2 linked regions of the Methylibium petroleiphilum PM1 genome follow. Each later gene encodes a partner of the first gene's protein in a complex. Links are inferred from orthologs where the notes say so. Each region holds a gene or a part of one and is shown on either strand. Other genes may lie near its edges. The genes, in order: MPE_RS13270 and xseA.

The links.
Region 2: the proteins of MPE_RS13270 (region 1) and xseA are in contact, whole or in part, in a cryo-EM structure (PDB 8TXR), measured with the Escherichia coli proteins. The link is inferred for Methylibium petroleiphilum PM1 from one-to-one orthologs.

What each region holds. Positions count from the first base shown.
Region 1 is NC_008825.1:2,805,920-2,814,636, forward strand. The notes cover bases 1,898-4,629. They hold MPE_RS13270 (exodeoxyribonuclease VII small subunit), read right to left. Parts: upstream 3,528-4,629; coding sequence 3,267-3,527; downstream 1,898-3,266. Other genes in these bases: dxs (1-deoxy-D-xylulose-5-phosphate synthase), read right to left, coding at 1,898-2,369; MPE_RS13265 (polyprenyl synthetase family protein), read right to left, coding at 2,377-3,270; MPE_RS13275 (aromatic ring-hydroxylating oxygenase subunit alpha), read left to right, coding at 3,798-4,629. Outside these bases: MPE_RS13255 (GTP cyclohydrolase I FolE2), read right to left, coding at 1-346; more of dxs, read right to left, coding at 474-1,897; more of MPE_RS13275, read left to right, coding at 4,630-4,958; MPE_RS13280 (DMT family transporter), read left to right, coding at 5,018-5,914; MPE_RS13285 (sulfurtransferase), read left to right, coding at 6,049-6,906; MPE_RS13290 (universal stress protein), read left to right, coding at 7,025-7,459; purN (phosphoribosylglycinamide formyltransferase), read right to left, coding at 7,491-8,120; MPE_RS22790 (hypothetical protein), read left to right, coding at 8,246-8,717. UniProt on the Escherichia coli protein: Bidirectionally degrades single-stranded DNA into large acid-insoluble oligonucleotides, which are then degraded further into small acid-soluble oligonucleotides.
Region 2 is NC_008825.1:2,639,427-2,648,217, reverse strand. What follows is about bases 4,001-6,806. They hold xseA (exodeoxyribonuclease VII large subunit), read left to right. Parts: upstream 4,001-4,634; coding sequence 4,635-5,978; downstream 5,979-6,806. Other genes in these bases: MPE_RS12510 (DUF192 domain-containing protein), read right to left, coding at 6,715-6,806; sodB (superoxide dismutase [Fe]), read left to right, coding at 6,073-6,654; MPE_RS12525 (MotA/TolQ/ExbB proton channel family protein), read right to left, coding at 4,001-4,301. In the rest of the region: MPE_RS12555 (3-hydroxyacyl-CoA dehydrogenase), read right to left, coding at 1-224; adk (adenylate kinase), read right to left, coding at 340-993; kdsB (3-deoxy-manno-octulosonate cytidylyltransferase), read right to left, coding at 1,128-1,922; MPE_RS12540 (Trm112 family protein), read right to left, coding at 1,919-2,116; lpxK (tetraacyldisaccharide 4'-kinase), read right to left, coding at 2,119-3,195; MPE_RS12530 (ExbD/TolR family protein), read right to left, coding at 3,192-3,629; more of MPE_RS12525, read right to left, coding at 3,660-4,000; more of MPE_RS12510, read right to left, coding at 6,807-7,182; MPE_RS12505 (heavy metal translocating P-type ATPase), read left to right, coding at 7,276-8,791. UniProt on the Escherichia coli protein: Bidirectionally degrades single-stranded DNA into large acid-insoluble oligonucleotides, which are then degraded further into small acid-soluble oligonucleotides.

The sequences.
Region 1 (8,717 bases):
AGCGCGCCTCGATGCGCCCCTCGACCGCATGCAGCTTGTCGAGCATCACCGCCAGCTCGTCGCGCAGCGCGGTGGCGTCGAGCGGCTTGCCGGAGGCGCTGAGGGCGTCGAGCCAGGCGACGAAGCGCGACATGTGGGTGCCCTTCTGCTCGGCCGGCAGCGCCACATCGAGGCTCCAGGACGCCACGGTCGGCGAAAGCTGTTCGCCGATGCGCACGGTGAGCGGATAGCGCACTTCCTTGACGCCGACGCGCTGGATCGCCAGATGGCGTTCGTCGCGCTCGCTCTGCGTGTCGGGGATGTGCTGCGTCAGGCCGAGGGCAGAGGCGTGGGTCATGTCGTTCATGGGCGTCGCGCCGGCCGGCGTGTGCGGCTTCGGGCGTTGAATTCGTTCGCGAGCATGACAGTTTGTATCAGACGCGGCTGTTGCAAGGGCGACAGGGGCCTTGTCGCCTCGATGGCGGCGATAGTCCTCAGCCGTTGATCGCCGGCCGCACCAGCTCGAGCTTGGCGCCGAAGCGCTTGAGGATGCTCTGCTCGATGCCGGCGGCGTCCAGGCCCAGCTGCGCCAGCAGCTTGGCGGGGTCGCCGTGCTCCACGAACTCGTCGGGCAGGCCCAGCGTGAGCACCGGCAGGTTGACGCCGGCGGCCTGCAGCGCCTCGAGCACCGCGCTGCCGGCGCCGCCCTGCAGGCAGCCCTCTTCCACCGTGACGAGGGCCTCGTGGCTGCGCGCGAGGCTCAGCACCAGTTCCGTGTCCAGCGGCTTGATGAAGCGCATGTTGGCCACCGTCGCGTCGAGCTTCTCGGCCGCGGCCAGCGCCGGATAGAGGAGCGTACCGAAGGCCAGGATCGCGATCCGGCGACCGCCGCCGCGCGCCTCGCGCCGCAGTTCGCCGCGTCCCCAGGGCAGCGCCGTCAGCTCGGACTGGACGGCCACGCCGACGCCCGCACCGCGGGGGTAGCGCACGGCCACCGGATGTTGTTGCTCGAACGCAGCGGTCAGCGCCTGGCGGCATTCGTTCTCGTCGGCCGGCGCGATCAGGCTGAGGTGGGGCACGCAGCGGACGTAGGCGATGTCGTAGGCCCCGGCGTGCGTGGCACCGTCGGCGCCGACGATGCCGGCCCGGTCGAGCGCGAACACGACCGGCAGGTTCTGGATCGCGACGTCGTGGATCAGTTGGTCGTAGCCGCGCTGCAGGAAGGTGGAGTAGATCGCCACCACCGGCTTCAGCCCTTCGCAGGCCAGGCCGGCGGCGAAGGTCACGGCGTGCTGCTCGGCGATGCCGACATCGAAGTAGCGGTCCGGGAAGCGCTGCTCGAACTCCACCATGCCGGAGCCCTCGCGCATGGCGGGCGTGATGCCGACCAGGCGCGTGTCCTTCGCCGCCATGTCGCACAGCCACTGGCCGAACACCTGGGTGAAGCTGGGCTTGCCGGGGGCGGCCTTCTTCAGGCCCTCGGCCGGGTTGAACTTGCCTGGGCCGTGATAGGCCACCGGGTCGGCCTCGGCCAGCTTGTAGCCGTAACCCTTCTTCGTGACCACGTGCAGGAACTGCGGGCCCTTGCGGTCGCGCAGGTTCTCCAGCGTCGGGATCAGGGAGTCGAGGTCGTGGCCGTCGATCGGGCCGACGTAGGTGAAGCCGAATTCCTCGAAGATGGTGCTGGGCACGATCATGCCCTTGGCGTGCTCCTCGAAGCGGCGTGCCAGCTCGAGCAGCGGCGGCGCGTTCTTCAGCACGCTCTTGGCGCCCTGGCGGGCCGCGCTGTAGAAGCGCCCGGACATCAGCCGCGCGAAGTAGCGGTTCAGCGCGCCCACCGGCGGCGAGATCGACATGTCGTTGTCGTTCAGCACCACCAGCATGTTGGCGCCGGACACGCCGGCGTTGTTGAGCGCCTCGAAGGCCATGCCGGCGGTCATCGCGCCGTCGCCGATGATCGCGACCGAACGGCGATCCTCGCCCTTGATCTTGGCCGCCAGCGCCATGCCGAGCGCGGCGGAGATGGAGGTCGACGAGTGCGCCGTGCCGAAGGTGTCGTACTCGCTCTCGTCACGGCGCGGGAAGCCGCTGATGCCACCGAGCTGCCGCAGGCCGGCCATGCGGTCACGACGGCCGGTCAGGATCTTGTGCGGATAGGTCTGGTGGCCCACGTCCCACACCAGCCGGTCCTGCGGCGTGTTGAAGACGTGGTGCAGCGCGATCGTCAGCTCCACCGTACCGAGGTTGCTCGACAGGTGGCCGCCGGTCTGCGACACGCTGGTCAGCACGTGGTCGCGCAGCTCCTGCGCCAGTTGCTTGAGCTCGGCGCGCGACAGGCCGCGCAGGTCGGCCGGCTGGTCGATGGTGGACAGCAAGGGATAGGACTTCATGGACGGTTCAGCAATCGCGCTCGACGACCTTGTCGGCCAGCACGCTGAGCCAGGCCGCGTCGGGCAGGCCGCTGCGGGCCAGCGCCGCCTGGGCCTGCTCGCGCAGCGTCTGGGCCCGGCGCTGCGCCGCGCTCAGGCCGAGCACGGTCACGTAGGTGGGCTTGTTCTGGTCGGCGTCCTTGCCGGCGGTCTTGCCGAGCGTGGAGGAGGCCTGGGTGACGTCGAGGATGTCGTCGACCACCTGGAAGGCCAGGCCGAGCGCCGCACCGTACTCGGAAAGCGCCTGCCGGGCCTGCGGGCTCGCATCGCCGCAGGCCGCCCCCATCATGACGCTGGCCTGCAGCAGCGCGCCGGTCTTGCGACGGTGCATGTCGCTCAGCGACTGCTCGTCGAGCGGCCGGCCGATGCTGGCCAGGTCGATCGCCTGCCCACCGGCCATGCCGTCCTGCCCGGCGGCACGGGCCAGCAGTCCGCACAGTCGGGCCTGCAGCGCCAGCGGCACGCTGTCGTCCTCGGGGGTCAGCACCTCGAAGGCCAGGGCCTGCATCGCATCGCCGGCCAGCATGGCCTGCGCCTGCCCGAACTTCACGTGCACGGTGGGCTTGCCGCGCCGCAGCACGTCGTCGTCCATGCAGGGCATGTCGTCGTGGATCAGCGAGTAGGCGTGGATCAGCTCCACCGAGCAGGCGGCGCGCAGGGCGGCCTCGCTGTCGGTCGCGCCGACGGCCTCGGCCGCCGACAGCACCAGCAAAGGACGCAGGCGCTTGCCGCCGTCGAGCACGCCGTAGCGCATGGCGTCGCCCAGGCCGGCCGGCGCCAGCGCCGGCACCCAGCGTTCCAGCGCCGCCTCGACCTGCTCGAGACGGTCGCGCGACCAGGTGTCGAATTCGTCGCGCTTCATGCCGCCGTGGTCCAGGGCTTGAGTTCGCCGGCCTCGAGCACCTGCACCTGCTGCTCCACCGCTTCGAGGCGCCCGCGACAGTAGCCGAGCAGGACCGCACCGCGGCGGTAGCTGTCGAGCAGGCAATCGAGCGGCAACTGGCCGGCCTCCATGGCCGCGACCAGTTGTTCGAGCTCCGCCAGCGCCGCCTCGTAGCTGGCGGGTTCGGCGTCAGGAATCGAGGGGCTGGGCCCGCTGGCGTGTGCTTGCTTGGCCATGTGATCGCGTCAAAACCTGATTGTAGTCAGCCGGGCGTCAAGCCATGCCGGGGTGCGTGAGCATTTGTGAGGCGCCCCCACAGGCTCCGCCGCGCAATGGCCCTAGGGATTGCTGCCATCGGACCGCGCCAGGCCCGGCTCCCGGAGCAGAGGCCGATAGAATCCTTCCTCCTCCCTGCAGCACGCAGGTGCCCCTGCCGTCGCCGTGACGGCGTGGCGCCCAAGCCGTCACCGACGGCCGGCACCGGATATCGGAGACCCCTTCGGATCATGTCCGACCTGAGCATCACCCGCGAAGTCCTCGGGCGCAGCCGCGCGCAGCTGCCCGTGTCGAGCTATTTCGACGAGGATCTGTACCGCCGCGAGGAGGAGCTCATCATCCGACCTGGCCCGCGCTACGTCGGGCATGCGCTCTCGGTGCCCGAGGTCGGCGACCACCATGCGCTGCTGCAGGAAGGCGAAGGCCGGGCGCTGGTGCGCACGCCGCAGGGCATCGAGCTGATCTCCAACGTCTGCCGCCACCGCCAGGCGGTGATGCTGCGCGGGCGCGGCAACACGAAGAACCACATCGTCTGCCCGCTGCACCGCTGGACCTACGACCTGTCGGGGCAGCTGGTCGGCGCGCCGCACTTCCCCGACGACCCCTGCCTGCACCTGAACAACTACCCGGTGCAGCAGTGGAACGGGCTGCTGTTCGAGGCGCCGCGGGAGGTGAACGGCCAACGGATCGGTCGCGACGTGCACGCCGACCTGGCCGGCCTCGCGCTGCCGCCGGAGTTCGACTTCTCGGGTTATGTGTTCGACCGCGTGCACCTGCACCAGTGCGACTACAACTGGAAGACCTTCATCGAGGTCTACCTCGAGGACTACCACGTCGGCCCCTTCCACCCCGGGCTCGGCAACTTCGTCGCCTGCGACGACCTGCGCTGGCAGATGGGCCCCGAGCATTCGCTGCAGACCGTCGGCGTGGCGCGCCATGCCGGCGAGGCGCTGGGCAAGCCCGGCTCCGACGTCTATGGCCGCTGGCACCAGGCGCTGCTGAACTACCGCCGCGACGCGCACGACAGCGTGCCGCCGAAGCACGGTGCCATCTGGCTGACCTACCACCCGACGGTGATGCTGGAGTGGTACCCGCATGTGCTGGTGGTCTCGACCCTGGTGCCGCAGGGGCCGCGCAAGACGCTCAACGTGGTCGAGTTCTTCTACCCCGAGGAGATCGCCGCGTTCGAGCGCGAGTTCGTCGAGGCGCAGCAGGCGGCCTACATGGAGACCTGCGTGGAGGACGACGAGATCGCGCTGCGCATGGACGCCGGGCGCGAGGCGCTGTGGCGACGTGGCGACGACGAGTTCGGCCCCTACCAGAGCCCGATGGAAGACGGCATGCAGCACTTCCACGAGTGGTATCGGCGGCGCATCGCGCTGCCGCGCTGACCGCCGCGCCGCCCCAGGGCCGCCCAGCGCGGCCCGCCTTCCGGTTCCGGACCCGCGCAATGCCTGCCTCCTTGTTGATGATGCTCGCCACGCTGCTGTTCGCGGCGATGAGCGTGTGCGTCAAGTACGCCTCGGCGCACTACGGCACCGGCGAGATCGTGTTCTACCGCGGGCTCATCGGCGCGCTGTCGATGGCGGCGCTGCTGCACCGGCGAGGTGACGGCGTGCGCACGCCGGTGCTGGCGATGCACTTCTGGCGCAGCGCCAGCGGCGTCACCGCGCTCAGCCTGTGGTTCTACTCGATCGCCGGCCTGCCGCTGGCGACCGCGATGACGCTGAACTACATGTCCTCGGTGTGGATGGCGCTGTTCCTGATCGGCGGCGCGATCATGCTCGGCGGCGCGCGCACCGACGGCCGGCTGATCGCGACCGTGCTGGTCGGCTTCATCGGCGTGGCGCTGATCCTGCGGCCGACGATGGAGCGCGACCAGCTCTGGTACGGCCTGATGGGCCTGCTGTCGGGCCTGCTGTCGGCGGTGGCCTACCTGCAGGTCACCGCGCTCGGCCGGGCCGGCGAACCGGAGCCGCGGGTGGTGTTCTATTTCTCCGTCGGCGGCATGGCGGCCGGCCTGCTGACGGCGCTGCCGTCCGGCGGGTTCACGGCCCACACCGACACCTTCGCGGCGCTGATGCTGCTCGCTGTCGGCGGCTTCGCCACCGCCGCGCAGTTGCTGATGACGCGCGCCTACGCCACCGGGCGACCGCTGGTGAACGCCAGCCTGCAGTACCTCGGCATCGTCTATTCCTTCATCTTCGGCGCGCTGCTGTTCGACGACCCGGTCACGCCGATGGCGCTGGGCGGCATGGCGCTGGTGGTGGCCGCCGGCATCGCCGCCACGCAGTTGCGCAACCGCGCGGCGCCGCGAGATGCGGTGCAATCGACCCTTGAAACATGACCCACCCCCGTTGCGCCTTCGGCGCCCCCCTCCAGGGGCGCCGAAGGCGGACCGGCGGAGCCGGATCCGCGGCGGCCGCGCGCTGCCTCGGGTCGCTTGCGAGGAGAAGTGAGTTGAACCGTGTTGCCTCGACCCTGCCCATGCCGCTGATCGACGCTGAGGCGCTGCGCGAGCGGCTGGCTGCCGGCGCGCCGACCGTCGTGGTCGACACCTCGTTCGACCTGGCCGATCCCGCGGCCGGCGAACGCAGCTACCGCGAGGGCCACCTGCCCGGTGCCCACTACCTGCACCTCGACCGCGACCTGGCCGACCACACGCCGGCCACCGACGGCCGCTTCCGCGGCCGCCATCCGCTGCCGACGCGCGAGGCCTTCGCCGCAACACTGACACGCCTGGGCATCACCCCGGCCACGCCGGTGGTGGTCTACGACCGGCAGGGCGCGATGTTCGCTGCCCGCGCGTGGTGGATGCTGCGCTGGCTCGGCCACCGCGAGGTCACCGTGCTGGACGGCGGGCTCGCCGCATGGCGCGCAGTCGGCGGCGCGCTGGAGAGCGAGACGCCGGCGGCCGTCGCGGCGCGGCCTGCCTATGGGCCCGCGGCCTCGCTGGTTCCGACGGTCGATGCCGCCGCGCTGCAGGCCGGGCTCGGTCGCGTGCGGCTGATCGACGCGCGGGCGCCGGAGCGCTTTCGCGGCGACGTCGAACCACTGGACCCGGTGGCCGGCCACATCCCCGGGGCACTGAACCGGCCGTTCAAGGACAACCTCGACGCCGAAGGCCGCTTCCTCGCGCCCGCGGCGCTGCATGCCGCCTTCCTGCCGCTGCTCGCCGGCCGGCCGCCGGCCGAGTCGGTGCAGCAGTGCGGCTCCGGCGTCACCGCCTGCCACAACCTGCTGGCGATGGAACGGGCCGGACTGCCCGGCGCCGCGCTCTACCCGGGCTCGTGGAGCGAATGGTGCGCCGACCCGGCGCGCCCGGTGGCGCGCGGCTGAGCGGAAGTCCGCACCGCGCCCGCGGGCAGGCTCGACGCAAAGCTTGATCCTCGGCAAGATCAGGGGCGGGGCAACGGTGCAAGATGCGCCTGTCAGTCCCGCAGCCAAGGAGGCCGCCATGTACCAACGCATCCTGGTTCCCACCGACGGCAGCGACGTCACCGGCAAGGCCGTCGCCACCGCGGTGTCGCTCGCCAAGGCCCTGGGTTCGAAGATCGAGGCGCTGAGCGTCAAGGAGCCCTTCCCCTACAGCGCGATCAGCGAGATCCAGCCGGTGGCGCCGCAGGAGTACTTCGACGCGCAGGAGCAGATCGCGCAGCGGCGCGTGCAGCAGGTCGCCGCCGCCTGCCAGGCCGCCGGCCTGGGCTGCGAGACCTACACCATCGAGGCGCTGCATCCCTACGAGGCCATCATCGAGCATGCGAGCCAGCGCGGCTGCGACCTGATCGTGATGGCCTCGCACGGCCGCCGCGGCATGAGCGCGCTGTTGCTGGGCAGCGAGACCCAGAAGCTGCTGACGCACACCGCGATCCCGGTGCTGGTGGTGCGCTGAGCGCAGGCCCGGGCTGCGGCCCGGGCGGGTTTCAGAGCAGCAGCTGCGCGGCGCCGTCGCGTTGCCGCACCACGCCGTTGGCCTCGATCCGCAGGGCCCCCTCGACCGCCCAGCGCACCGCCATCGGATAGAGCCGGTGCTCGCTGGCCAGCACGCGCGCGGCCAGCGTCTGCTCGGTGTCGTCGGGCAGCACCGGCACCGCCGCCTGCGCGACGATCGGGCCGTGATCCAGCTCGGCGGTCACGTAGTGCACGGTGGCGCCGGCCAGCTTGCAGCCGGCCTCGATCGCGCGCCGATGGGTGTGCAGGCCGGTGAAGGCCGGCAGCAGCGACGGGTGGATGTTGAGCAGGCGGCCGGCATAGCGCTGCACGAAGCCCGCCGTCAGGATGCGCATGAAGCCGGCCAGCACCACCAGGTCGGGCGCGTGCTGGTCGATGGCCTCGGCCAGCGCGGCGTCGAAGCGCTCGCGGTCAGGGTAGGCACGATGCTCGACCGCCGACGTCGCGATACCTCTCGCGGCAGCGTAGTCCAGGCCCGCGGCGTCGGCGCGGTTGCTGATCACCGCCGAGATCCGGGCCGGCCAAGCCTGCGCAGCGCAGGCCTCGACGATGGCCTCCATGTTGGAGCCCCGGCCGGAGATCAGGATCACGATGCGCTTCATGGGCCGGCAGTGTAGGCGGGTATCGCAAGCCGCCGATAATCATTGCCCGGCCTGCGACGCCTCGGCGACAGGCCCTCCGGGCTGCCCGTTGCTGCATCCCGCGACCCACCCCACGCCCCCACGCCATGAACGCTGTCCCCGGGCGCTCGCTGCCCTCTTCCCTCTCCCTGACGTCGAACGCCTGGGCGCCGATCAGCCGCGCCGAGGTCGTCACGGTCGCGCTGCTGGCTGCGATGGTGCTGTGGCTCGTGGCGATCGCGCTGTCGGGTGACCACGCGATGGTCGACTGGCTCACCTCGGAGAACGGTCCGCTCGAATGGACCAGCGTGCTCGCCTGGCTGCTGCTGGCGGTGGTGGTGCTCGCTACCGGCGGCCTGAACCGCCACACCCTGCTGCTGGCCGCAGTGAGCCTGCTGTTCTGCGCGCGCGAACTCGACCTGCACAAGCAGGCGGTGTTCGGCGGCGTCAGCTTCCTGAAGATCAACTTCTACCGCGGGCACGAGGTCACGACGCCGCAGAAGCTGCTCGGCGGCCTCATCGCGCTCGGCGTGCTCGGCACCGTGCTGGCCGGACTGGGCTACAACACCCTCGCCTTCC
Region 2 (8,791 bases), 170 kb from region 1 along the record:
CCCAGCGAGACCGCCTTCGCCACCACCGCCTGGCCGTCGGCCTCGTTGGCGACGTCGCACTTGACGAAGGCGCCGCCGATGTCTCGCGCCACCGCCTCACCGGCCTCGGCCTGCAGGTCGGCCACCACGACGATGCCGCCTTCGCGGGCCAGCATGCGCGCGGTGCCTTCGCCCAGGCCCGAGGCGCCGCCGGTGACGATATAGACCTTGCCTGCGATATCCATGCGGAGCTCCGGTGGTGAAGTGGAGGGAGGAAAGAAAAAGGGCCGCTGCTGCGGCCCCGGTACAAAAAGGAAAAGAGGAAGGAGGGAGAGGCCGCGAGCCGCCCGTCGACCGGCCTCAGGCCAGGGCCGCCAGAGCCCGCGTCGTGATCTCGTCGACGCTGCCGGTGCCGGCGATCTTGCGGTACTTCGGGGCTGCCGCATCGCCGGTCGCGGCCCAGGCGGCGTAGTAGTCGACCAGCGGCCGGGTCTGGCTCTGGTAGACCTGCAGACGCTTGAGCACGGTGGCTTCCTTGTCGTCGTCGCGCTGGATCAGCGGTTCGCCGGTCACGTCGTCGACGCCGGCCACCTTGGGCGGGTTGAACTTGACGTGGTAGGTGCGGCCCGAGGCCACGTGCACGCGGCGACCGCTCATGCGTTCGATGATGGCCTCGTCGGGCACGTCGATCTCCAGCACGAGGTCGAGCTTCACGCCCGCGGCCTTCATCGCGTCAGCCTGCGGGATCGTGCGCGGGAAGCCGTCGAACAGGAAGCCGTTGGCGCAGTCCGGCTGCGTGATGCGTTCCTTGACGAGGCCGATGATGATGTCGTCGCTGACGAGGCCGCCGCTGTCCATCACCTTCTTGGCCTCCAGCCCCAGCGGGGTCCCAGCCTTGACGGCGGCGCGCAGCATGTCGCCGGTCGAGATCTGCGGGATTCCGAACTTCTGGCAGATGAAGGTGGCTTGGGTGCCCTTGCCAGCGCCGGGTGCGCCCAACAGGATCAGTTTCATCGCGGGTCCTCGTGGTTTCTTGTCGGTTCGCACGCCGTGGCACCCGGAGGCGGCACGCGGCTTGTCTCGCAGCTGCTCGACCGTGAAGGAACGTTGCCTGCAGGGTCAAAATGAGAATACCACGCAGCCTTTCGTCAACCTGACTCGCGCGGCGGTTCTTGCCCCGTATCGTGGAGCAGGGCGCGCACGCGTGCCAGGTCGTCGGGCGTGTCGACGCCCGGGCCGGGACGCAGCGGACTCACGTGCACCGCGATGCGCTCGCCGTGCCAGAGCACGCGCAGCTGTTCGAGCGATTCGATCGTCTCGATCGGGCTCGGCGCCAGCTTCGGGTAGCGGCGCAGGAAGCCGGCCCGGTAGGCATACAGACCGATGTGCCGCAGCGGCGGCGGATCGCTCAGCGCTGTTGCCTGGCGCAGCCCAGCGGCGTAGCCATCGCGCCACCAGGGCATCGGCGCCCGCGAAAAGCTCAATGCCCGGCCCAGCGCGTCGCACACCACCTTCACGACGTTCGGGTTCTCGAACTCCGCCACGGTGTCGATCGCGTGGGCGGCCGTGCCCATCACGCATTCGGGGCGCTCGGCCAGCAGGCGTGCGCAGGCGTCGATCAGCGCCGGATCGATCAGCGGCTCGTCGCCCTGCACGTTGACGACGATTTCGCTGTCCGGCAGTGCGAGCAGGTCGCAGGCCTCGGCGAGGCGGTCGCTGCCGGTTGCATGGTCGCGGCGCGTCAGCAGCGCCCGCACGCCATGGCGCGCACAGGCCTCGACCGTGCGCGTGTCGTCGGCCGCCACCACCACCACCGCCGCGCCGCTGGCCAGGGCGCGCCGCGCCACGTGCACCACCATCGGCAGGCCGGCGATGTCGGCCAGGGGCTTGTCCGGCAGCCGGCTCGAACCGAGCCGCGCCGGGATCAGGACCGTGAAGCTCATTCCGACAGGGGTGCGGCCTGCGAGGGCGACTCGTCCAGTGCGCGCGCCTCCGATTCGAGCATCACCGGAATGCCGTCGCGGATCGGGAACGCCAGCCGGTCGGCCGCGCAATGCAGCTCGTGGCTGGAGTGATCGTGCGTCAGCGGGCCCTTGCAGATCGGGCACACCAGCAGGTCCATCAATCGGGTGTCCATGCTCATCCTTCGCGGCGCGGTGACAGTGGGGCCAGTGCGGTGTCGAGTGCGGCGAAGAATGCCGGCTCGGGCGAGAAGTCTAGCGGCGCGACCCAGACCCGCGTGCCGGGCCGCTCGCGTCGTACGCGGTCGACCGGGAGCTTGACGGCGTCCTTCTCGGTCACGATCACGTCGGGGGTCGCGGCCGGCCAGGGCAGGGCGTCGAACGCCGCGTGGTCGGGCAGGGCCTGCTCCTGCACGTCGAGGCCGGCGTGGCGCAGCTGTTCGAAGAAGCGCTGAGGCTGGGCGATGCCGGCGCAGGCGAGTACGGGCCTGCCGCGCAGCGAAGCGAGCGTGGCGGCGGCAGCCGGCGTGCCCTGCCACCACGCCGCGAGCGCCACGGCGCCGGTCAGCGCGCGTCGCGTCGCGTAGCCGGGCAGTGGCGTGCTGGGCCGGTCGGCGTTGTAGAGCACCAGCGCGGTCCCGGCACCGGTCGGCGTGTCGATCGGCTCGCGCAGCGGGCCCGCCGGCAGCAGCCAGCCGTTGCCGGCTCCCCGAGCATCGAACACCACGACTTCGACATCGCGCGCCAGGCGGCGGTGCTGCAAGCCGTCGTCGGCAACGATCACGTCGATCTCCGGCCGGGCCCGCAGCAGCGCGGCGGCCGCCGCCACGCGGTCGCGGCCGACCACCACCGGCGCGCCGCTGCGCAGGTGGATCAGCAGGGGTTCATCGCCCACGACGTCGGCCGGCGTGTCGGCGGCGACGGCCTGCACGCCGAGGGCAGTGCGGCCGTGTCCGCGCGACACCACGCCGGGCTGCCAGCCTTGGCGACGCAAATGGGCCAGCACGGCGATCACGGTGGGCGTCTTGCCGGCACCGCCGGCGATGCGGTTACCGATCACCACGACCGGCCGGCCGACGCGCACGCTGCGGCCGGGGGTGAGCCGATAGCGACGGTTGCGCAGCGCCACGGCCGCGCCGTACAGCGCCGCCAGTGGTCGCAGCGCCCAGGCCACCGGCCCGCGGCGCAGCCACTGCTGGGTCAGGAAGGCTTCGAGCGGTGCGCGCCGCGGCGCGCGGGGCGGGTCCGCATTCAACGCGGCTCGGCGTCGGCGCCGTTGCGGCTGCCTTGGGTCGCGAAGGTCAGCTGTTGCAACCCGGCGCGGCGGGCGGCGTCCAGCACATTGATCACGCTCTGGTGGGCCGCGCTCGCGTCGGCGGAGACGATCACCACCCGGTCGTTCTGGCCCGCGGCGGCGGCAGCCAGGGCGGCTGTCAGCGTGGCGAGGTCACGACCCGCGACCGCGTCGCGGTTGACCGTGTAGCGCCCGTCGCTCGCGACGCCGACGATGATCTCTTTCGGATAGTCGCGGGCGCGTTCCGAATCGGCCACCGGCAGGTTCACCTTCAACTCGGTGAACTTGGAATAGGTGGTCGAGAGCATCAGGAAGATCAGGATCACCAGCAGCACGTCGATGAACGGGATCAGGTTGATCTCCGGCTCCTCGCTGCGGCGGTGGCGGAAGTTCATCGCCATGGTCGTCGGGCCCGGTGCCGCTGCTCAGCTCTGGCGCGAAGTGAAGCGCAGCAGGTGCGGCATGATGCGCTCGCTGGCCTGCTCGAGATCGATCGTGTACTCGTCGACTCGCCCGCGGAAGTAGCGATAGAACATCAGCGACGGGATGGCCACCACCAGCCCGAAGGCCGTGTTGTAGAGCGCGATCGAGATGCCGTGCGCCAGTTGTTCCGGGTTGCCTCCGACGCCGGCGGTGGTGGCCGGGGCCTGCGAGCCGAAGATCTCGATCATGCCCACCACCGTGCCGAACAGCCCCAGCAGCGGCGCTGCCGAAGCGATGGTGCCCAGGGTGTTCAGGTAGCGCTCGAGACGGTGCACAGCGGCACGTCCGGCGGTCTCGAAGGCGATGCGCAGGCCGTCCTCGGTGATGCGCGGGTCGGCGATCACCGCGCGCAGGCCGCTGGCCAGCACGCTGCCCAGCACCGAGTTGGCCGACAGCTTGTTCACCACCTCGGGCGCCGGCAGGCTCTTGCTGGTGACGGAGATGACTTCATCGAGCAGTCGCTGCGGCACGACGCGCACGGTGCGCAGGCTGCTGAATCGCTCGATCACGAGCGCCAGCGCAACGATGGAACACAGGATCAGCGGCCAGATCGGCCAGCCCGCGGCTTGTATGATCGAAAACAACGAGGTTCTCCTGATTCGGGTCGCGGCGATTATGGCCCGGCCCCGGCGGTGCCTGCCGCGACAGCCCCCTCGAGTTCGCTGCCGCAATCGTCCACCGTTGTTGTGGATAACTTTGTGGGCAACCACCTTGCTCCCCGCCTCAAACGCCCGCCAGTCAAGGCCTCGAACAGATTGCTCAAACAATGAGCACAAAAAAACGCTTTGGAATCAAAGGCTTGCACAACTTTGACAGGCTCATGACGGGGTCAGTGCGGTGCGCGGCCTTATTTGGCGCGGCTGTGGAGTTCCATCCCCGCATTTCGAGGGGGCTCGGAGCGTATCGGGGCCATTGCGATGGCCCCGGCTGATCGCCCCGCGGTGCGCGGCGTGATGCCCGTGGAGGAGGGAGCGGGCCGTGCCATCGGGCCCCGGGTCTGGGAGGTCGCTGCGCTGGTGCATGCAGTCGCCGACACGCTGGCGGCGCGCTTCGCGTCCGTCGCCGTGCGCGGCGAGGTGTCCGGCTACACCCGAGCCGCCAGCGGCCATTGCTACTTCACGCTGAAGGACGCCGAAGGCACCGCCGCGCTGCGCTGTGCGATGTTCCGTCGCGCCGCGAGCCTGCTCGACTTCGCGCCCGAGGAGGGGCATCTCGTCGAGTTGCGCGGTCGTCTGGCGGTGTACGAGCCACGTGGCGAACTGCAGTTCGTCGTCGAATCGATGCAGCGTGCCGGCGCAGGCGCCCTCTACGAGCGCTTCCTGCGGCTCAAGGCCCAGCTCGAGGCCGAGGGCCTGTTCGACGCGACGCGCAAACGAACGATCGTCCGCCACCCTGCCTGCATCGGTGTGGTCACGTCGCTTGCGGCGGCGGCCCTGCACGACGTGCTGACCGCGTTGCAGCGCCGAGCGCCGCAGGTGCGCGTGATTGTCTACCCGAGCCCGGTGCAGGGCGCCGAGGCCCCGGCGGCGTTGGCCGCAGCGATCGAGACCGCCGGACGGCACGGCCGGGCCGACACGCTGATCGTCGCCCGGGGCGGTGGTTCGCTGGAAGACCTGTGGGCCTTCAACGAGGCGCTGGTGGTGCGTGCCGTCGCGGCCAGCCGCATCCCGGTGATCGCCGGCATCGGCCACGAAACCGACGTGAGCCTGGTCGACTTCGCCGCCGACCTGCGCGCACCGACGCCGACCGCGGCGGCCGAGCTGGCCGCCATGCCGCGCGAAGAGGCGCTGGCGGTGCTGCACGATCTGGCGCGGCGCGCCAGACGCGGCGTGGCGCTGCGCCTGGACGGCCAGGCGCAGCGGCTCGACCGCACCGCGCTGCGGCTCGCGCGGCCGGCCCAGGCGCTGGCGCCGCACCGCGAGCGGCTGGCGCTGCTGTCGCAACGGCAGCGAACGGCGATGCACCGCCACCTCGAACGACAGCAGCAGCGCCAGGCGGTGCTGGCCTCGCGCTGGATGCAGGCGGCGCGGCAACTGCGCCTGCGCGCCGTCCAGCGGCTCGACGTGCTGGTCGCACGCCTGGGTGCGCTCGACCCGCAGCGCGTGCTGTCGCGCGGCTATGCGTGGCTCGGTGACGCCGAGGGACGGGCGCTCACATCGGTGAACCAGCTGCAGCCAGGGCAGACCGTGAAAGCCCGGCTGGCCGACGGCCGCATCGAGGCGCAGGTGATCGGCATCGAACCCGACAAGCCCCGACGCTGATGCAGGCATGCGCCGCGCAGGCGGCCGGCCTGCGGGTGCTGCCTACAATGCCCCTCTCATCCCCCAGGCTCAAGACCAAGGAAGGACAGACCTCATGGAACACACCCTGCCGCCGCTGCCGTATGCGATGGACGCCCTCGCGCCGCACCTCTCGAAGGAGACCTTCGAGTTCCACTACGGCAAGCACCACCAAGCCTACGTGACCAATCTCAACAACCTGATCAAGGGCACCGAGTTCGAGTCGCTGAGCCTGGAAGACATCGTCAAGAAGTCCAGCGGTGGCGTGTTCAACAACGCAGCCCAGATCTGGAACCACACCTTCTTCTGGAACAGCATGAAGCCGCAGGGCGGCGGTGCGCCGAGCGGCGCGCTGGCGGCCGCCATCGACGCCAAGTGGGGCAGCCTGGCCGCCTTCAAGGAAGCCTTCGCGAAGAGTGCCGTCGGCAACTTCGGCTCCGGTTGGACCTGGCTCGTGAAGAAGGCGGACGGCTCGGTGGACATCGTCAACACCGGCAACGCCGCCACCCCGCTGACCACCGCCGACAAGGCGCTGCTGACGGTCGACGTGTGGGAGCATGCCTATTACATCGACTTCCGCAATGCGCGCCCGAAGTTCGTCGAGACCTTCCTCAATTCGCTCGTGAACTGGGACTTCGCAGCGAAGAACTTCGCCTGAGTCCCGCCTCGGCGCGATCCCGGGCCGGCCCAGTGCCGGCCTTTTTCATGCCGTGGGCGTCTAGGGTTTGAAGGCGTCGCCGCTGAGCCGGCTGCCCGGCTTGAGCCCGCGTTTGGCGAACCAGCCCTGGTTCATCTCGAGCACCAGCCGCACCGGCTTCGTCGAGCACTTCGAATCCAGCGTCTGCGGCGGCATGTCGACGATCTGCGTGATGGTGCCGTCGTCGGCCAGGTAGGCGATCGACAGCGGGAGCAGCGTGTTCTTCATCCAGAAGCACTGCGTCGCGGCCTCGTCGAACACGAACAGCATGCCGTCGTTCGGGGGCATCGTCGGCCGGTTCATCAGGCCGATCGCGCGCTGCTCGGGCGTGCGCGCCACCTCGGCCTGGATGTTGTGGATGCCCGCATTGAGACGCACCGAGGGCAGCTTCTGCGGGCCCGACTGCGCCGGTGCGGTCGCCGCCAGCAGCGAAAGCAGCGCGGGAACGACGAGACGGAGGTGACGGCGAGGTGCGGGCTTGATCTGCATCAGTTCGACGGGGAGAGTTCGGTCCTAGAGTAACGCACGGGGCCGTCCGCAGCCGACCGCAGGCTGACGCCTGCCGCGCTCCGTCGACGCCCCATGCCTGCCACCACCCTGACACTTGCCGCCCCTGCGCTGGCCCTGCCGCCGACCGAACTGTCGGGGCGGCAGCGCGTTGCGCTGGACGACGACACGGCGCTGGCCGCCTGCACGACGTGGCAGGAGGCTGCCGACGGCCGGCGCGAGGCCCGCACCCGGCTGGTCCTGCAGGGGCTGCACTGCGCGGCCTGCGCGGGACTCATCGAGGCGGCACTGGAGCGGGTCGATGGGGTGCGTGCGGCACGGGTGAACGGCGCGTCCGAGCGGGCCGAGGTCGACTGGGACCCCGCCCGCACCCGCGCCTCGGCCCTGATCGAGGCCGTGCAGCGGGCCGGCTACCAGGCCTACCTGGCCGATGCCGAGGACGCCCTGCGGGCCCGACAGGCCGAATCGCGCCAGGCGCTGTGGCGGCTGTTCGTCGCGGCCTTCTGCATGATGCAGGTGATGATGGCCGCGGCGCCCGGCTACTTCGCGGCGCCGGGCGATATCGCGCCCGATCTCGCCGCGCTGCTGCGCTGGTCGGCCTGGGTGCTGACGCTGCCGGTGCTGCTGTTCTCGGCGCGGCCCTTCTTCAGCGGTGCCTGGCAATCGCTGCGCCAGCGGCGCATCGGCATGGACGTGCCGGTGGCGCTCGGCATCGCGGTCACCTTCGTGGCCAGCAGCGCTGCGAGCTTCGACCCTGGCGGGATCTTCGGTCACGAGGTCTATTTCGACTCGCTGACGATGTTCGTCTGCTTCCTGCTGGCCGGCCGCTGGCTCGAGGCGCGCTCGCGCGAGCGCAGCACGCGCTCGCTCGACGCGCTGCTGCGCCGCCTGCCCGACAGCGTCGAGCGACTCGCCGCCGACGGCAGCGTGGCCTGGGTGCCGGCGGCGCGGTTGGCCGCGGGCGACCGGGTCCGCGTTGCGGTGGGGCAGGCCTTCCCGGCCGACGGCTGCCTGATCGAGGGCCGGACGCAGGCCGACGAATCGCTGCTGACGGGCGAGTCGCGGCCGCTGGTGCGCGGCGTCGGCGACGCGGTGATCGCCGGCAGCCTGAACCTCGGCGCGCCGGTGCTGATGCGGGTCACACAGGTCGGCCATGGCACCCGCCATCAACAGATCGTGGCGCTGATGCAGCGAGCGCTGACCGAGCGGCCGTCGACGGTGCGCTGGGCCGACCGCGTGGCCGCGCCGTTCGTGGGCGGCGTGCTGCTGCTGGCGGCGGCGGCCTTCGGTGTGTGGATGCACGTCGACCCGTCGCGTGCCGTGTGGGTGGCGGTGTCCATCCTGATCGTCACCTGCCCCTGCGCGCTGTCGCTGGCTGCCCCGTCGGCGCTGATCGCGGCCACCGGCGCGCTGGCGCGTCGCGGCGTGCTGGTGCAGCGCCTCGACGCGCTCGAGACGCTGGCGCAGATCGACGTCGCCTGCTTCGACAAGACCGGCACGCTGACCGAAGACCGGCTTGCGCTCGCGCAGGTGGTGTGGCCGGACGGTGACGACCTGCAGGCCTGGCAGCGGCGTGCGGCGGCGTTGGCCG